2 regions of the Bradyrhizobium sp. R2.2-H genome follow, and region 1 is predicted to be linked to the other one. Evidence: riboswitches for the same ligand, from Rfam matches in the RefSeq annotation. Region 1 holds a riboswitch; the other holds the start of a gene.

Region 1 (2,186 bases):
ATCAGCCAGTGGAGCGAGATGATCGAGGATCCGCAGCAGAAGATCGGCCGTCCGCGCCAGCTCTACACCGGCGTGACCAAGCGCGATTACGTGCCGATCGGCGATCGCAAGTAAGACCTGAGCCGGTACGGCTCACGAAACGGCGCCATCCCAGGATGGCGCCGTTTTTGTTCGTGACGGTGCTCGCAGAGCGAATGTGGGAGCGTACCCTTCACCCGTTGGCACGCTTCGCATTGCCCACGCGACGAGACCGGTTGTTGTCGCGCACTTGCTGCGGCGCCTTCGTACGGGCCTTCGAACAGAGCGCGCGTCGCCCTCTCCTCAACATCGACCAGAGAGCAGACCGAGCGCCGATCGACGACGTGTCTGCAGCGGCGGGCGCAGCGCCGTTGTTCGTGCCTTGCAAACTCGTGGACATCGAGGCCTGCTTTGGAATTGACGCCGGCCTCGCGGAGGGCTTCTTCCTCGGGTCCGCGCCGCTGTCTGCCTCAGCAGATGGCTAGTTGACAGTCCTTCGCAAAAGAAACTAGTGTGATTGCGACGGTTCTCCCTCGGGAGATCAATAGGGAATACGGTGCGGGGATGCCCCAACGCCGTGGCTGCCCCCGCAACTGTAAGCGGTGAGCCTTCGCCAAATGCCACTGGGCCCGCGGGCTTGGGAAGGCGGCGACAGGCAACGACCCGCGAGCCAGGAGACCTGCCGTCAGTCGTGGTCACACGCGAGCACATTGGGCGGGGTGTCCTGGTGGGTGTGGGTAGCCGTCTTTCGGGGCAGCGACCAGACTGCGTTCGCGGTGACGTGCCACGTTATCGCGAGCCAATCGATGACCTCCCGTACCATTGTCTCCCCGCGCCATCGCCGCGCGTTGCTCCGTTCAGTTGCATTCTCCTGTCTCGTGCTGTCGACCGAGGGCTGGGCACAGTCCGCAGGGCCGGCCCAATCGCTCGACCCCGTGGTGGTGCAGCCGCCAGAGAGGCAACCGAATGCCAGCAACAATCGAAGCAGGGACGCAATGCGCGCTGTGCGCTCACGCCAGCAACGCGGCGCGTCCGTCGACGCGCGGGCTCCGACCGCGAGCCCGGCCGGACCCGCGTTCGCCGCACCGACGCTCAACCTCACCGGAGCGAGCACGGCCGGCAGCCGGCTTGGGCTGACGCGCCTGCAGACGCCGGCCAGCGTGGAGGTGATCTCGGCTGAAACCATCGCCGAACGCGGCCAGCAGAGCATCCTGGACGCGGTGACGCAAAACGCCACCGGCTTCACCGCGAGCCCGGCGCCGGGCAACGGCGGCGTCTCGTTCAATACCCGCGGCTTTACGGGCCTCGGCTCCGTGATGACGCTCTACGACGGGACTCAGCTCTATATCGGCGCCGGCACGGTGACCTTTCCGTTCGACACCTGGTCGACCGAGCGTATCGAGGTGCTGCGCGGCCCTGCATCGGTGATGTATGGCGCGGGTGCGGTCGGCGGCGCCATCAACATCGTGTCGAAACTGCCGTTGTGGATCCCGCGCAACCAGGCCGAGATCTCGCTGGACACCAACATGGAGCGGCGGATTGCGGTCGACAGCGGCGGTCCGATCAGCAAGGACGTCGCCTATCGCATCACCGCCACCGGCAACATGTCGGACGGATGGGTCGATCGCGACAACACCTCGAACGTCGCGCTTCATGCCGTGGTCCAGGTCAGGCAGAACGAAGACGTCACCTGGACGCTGTCCACGGATTACGGTGATCGCAACCCGTCGCGCTACTTCGGCACGCCGCTGATCAACGGCAGGCTCGACGAGTCGCTACGCTTCAAGAACTACAATGTCAGCGACAGCCACATCCGCTACCAGGACAGCTGGAACCAGGTGAAGACCGACTGGCAGGTCGCCGATGGAATCTCCATCCACAACACGCTCTACTACCTGAATTCCAAGCGTCACTGGAAGGACGTCGAGAGCTACGCCTATGACCCCGCCACCGGCCTGATCAACCGCAGCGATTACATCGAGATCTTTCACGATCAGCAGCAGGTCGGCAATCGCATGGATGCGAAGTTCCGCGGGCATGTTTTCGGGATGGCCAACGAGTTCCTGGCAGGCTTTGACGTCAACAGCATCAATTTCACCCACATCAACAATTCGCCCTACGGCGGCTCGTCATCCGTCAACCCGTACAACGTCGTTTCAGGCGTGTTC
Region 2 (2,186 bases), on a different contig from region 1:
GCCCTCGACCAAGCAGCACCACGTCAACCGTCTCCTGGTCGACTATGCCGCGACAGGCGCGCGCGTGGTGCGTCTCAAGTCCGGCGATGCCGGCATTTTCGGCAGGCTCGAGGAGGAGCTGGAGACGCTGCGCGAAGCCGGCATCGACTACGAGATCGTTCCCGGTGTCACATCGGCCTGCGTCGCCGCCGCCCAGGCCGGCATCCCCCTGACCCGTCGGCATACCTCCCGCCGGGTGCAGTTCATCACGGGGGCCGATGTCAGCGGCGAGCTGCCGTCCAACCTGAACTGGGCGGCGCTGGCCGATCCCGAGGCCACGACCGTGGTCTATATGGGCCGGCGCACCTTTCCGGCGCTTGCCGCAAAATTGATCGCGCACGGCCTCGCCCCGAACACGCCCGCACTGTTTGCCGAATCCCTCGGCCGTCCCGACGAGCGGCTCGTCCGCACCACCATTGCCGAGCTCGCCGAGCAGCTTGCGCGGGGCGGCGCCGCGTCCACGGCGGCCGTGATCCTGTTCGGCGCGCTGGCAGGGGATTATCCGTCATGACGGCGGCGGTCGCCCTTCGCCTCTTGACGCCCGGCTCGCGAAAGGCGCACACAGGAGAGGCATGGTGCTCAACGCGGCGCAAAGCGCCGGAGCATAATCGGGAATGGGGGTGGGCGGACCCAGTTGCGGCGCCCAAAACCCCAGCCGCCCCCGCGACTGTCAGCGGTGAGGGGCTCCGAATCGCCACTGGGCCGCAAGGTTCGGGAAGGCCGGAGAACCCAGTGAACCGCGAGCCAGGAGACCGGCCCTGCACGTTGTGAGACCAAGGCCGTCGGGTGTGACGGCAGGAAGGAATTGAGCCATGCATATCGAACCGGGAATCGTCACGGGCGCCAAGCTCGTATTGAGTTACGCAACCGGCATCGCCGCAGGCGGCGTCGCGCTGAAGCTGGCGGCCGAAACCGTCCGCGCGCAGGGCGTCGGCTCGTTCGCCGCGCGCACGCTCGCCACCACGGGCCTCGTCTTCACCTTCTTCCAGGTCCTGCCGCACTTCCCGGTCGGCGTCTCCGAAGTGCACTTCATCCTCGGCTCGACCTTGTTCCTGCTCTTTGGTGCTGCGCCCGCCGCCTTCGGCCTCGCGTTTGGCCTGCTGCTCCAGGGGCTGTTGTTCGAGCCCGCCGACCTGCCGCAATACGGCATGAACGTCACCACGCTGCTGGTGCCGCTGTTCGCGATCCAGGCCATCGCCACGCGCATCATTTCGCGCAACACCGCCTATGTCGACCTGAAGTACGGTCAGGCGCTGGCGCTGTCGACGACTTATCAAGCGGGTGTTGTCGCCTGGGTGGCGTTCTGGGCGCTCTACGGCTCCGGCTTTGCCATGAGCAACCTCGCCAACATCGCGACCTTCGCGGCCTCCTACGCGCTGGTCATCGTGATCGAGCCGCTGGCAGACCTCGCAGTGCTGGCGCTGGCGAAGTCGCTGCGCGGGGTCACCGCGCCCGGCCTCGTCACTCCGCGCCTGCACAGCGGCGCCTGAGAGACAAGCGAAAGGGCGGCCGTTGCGGCCGCCCATCGCGCTCGCGATGCTCACGCTCTCCCTGATAGGCATCGGTTGCGGCGATCCCGGGCAGCTCACGCGCGCCGCGATCGCTGCCATCAACGCGGCCGATCTCGTCCTGATCCCGCGCAAGGGGGCTGCAAAGTCCGATCTCGCCGATCTCAGGCGAACGATCTGCGCGGACGTGCTCACCAGTGACAAGACAGCCATCGCCGAATTCGACCTTCCCGTGCGCGACGCCGGTGAAGCCGATTACCGCAAGGGCGTCGACGATTGGCACGATGCGGTTGCCGCGACCTGGTCGCAGACGATCGTGAGGCATCTCGATGGTGAGGGCAAGGTTGCGCTGCTGATCTGGGGCGATCCGTCGCTCTACGACTCCTCGCTACGCATTGCACGCCGGCTGAACCCGTTGCCGGCGATCGAAGTCGTGCCCGGCATCACCTCGATCCAGGCGCTTTGCGCGGCGCATGCGCTGCCGCTCAACGACATCGGCGAACCGTTCCTGGTCACGACTGGGCGGCGCTTGCGTGACGGCGGCTGGCCGCAAGGCGTCGATACCGTTGTGGTGATGCTCGACGGCGGCACGGCGTTCCAGTCGCTCGATCCGGATCGTTTGCATATCTGGTGGGGCGC

The links. A riboswitch is a leader RNA that binds a small molecule or an ion and turns the genes downstream of it on or off. The one in region 1 is predicted to bind cobalamin.
Region 2: linked by a shared signal. The riboswitch ahead of EDE08_RS17785 (energy-coupling factor ABC transporter permease) and the one ahead of EDE08_RS06960 (TonB-dependent receptor) in region 1 are both predicted to bind cobalamin.

What each region holds. Positions count from the first base shown of each region.
Region 1 is NZ_SMBR01000002.1:605,887-608,072, reverse strand. It holds gene gltA (citrate synthase) at 1-114, shown strand, start outside; cobalamin riboswitch at 525-719, shown strand; gene EDE08_RS06960 (TonB-dependent receptor) at 825-2,186, shown strand, end outside.
Region 2 is NZ_SMBR01000006.1:220,854-223,039, forward strand. It holds gene cobA (uroporphyrinogen-III C-methyltransferase) at 1-550, shown strand, start outside; cobalamin riboswitch at 596-814, shown strand; gene EDE08_RS17785 (energy-coupling factor ABC transporter permease) at 852-1,529, shown strand; gene cobF (precorrin-6A synthase (deacetylating)) at 1,576-2,186, shown strand, end outside.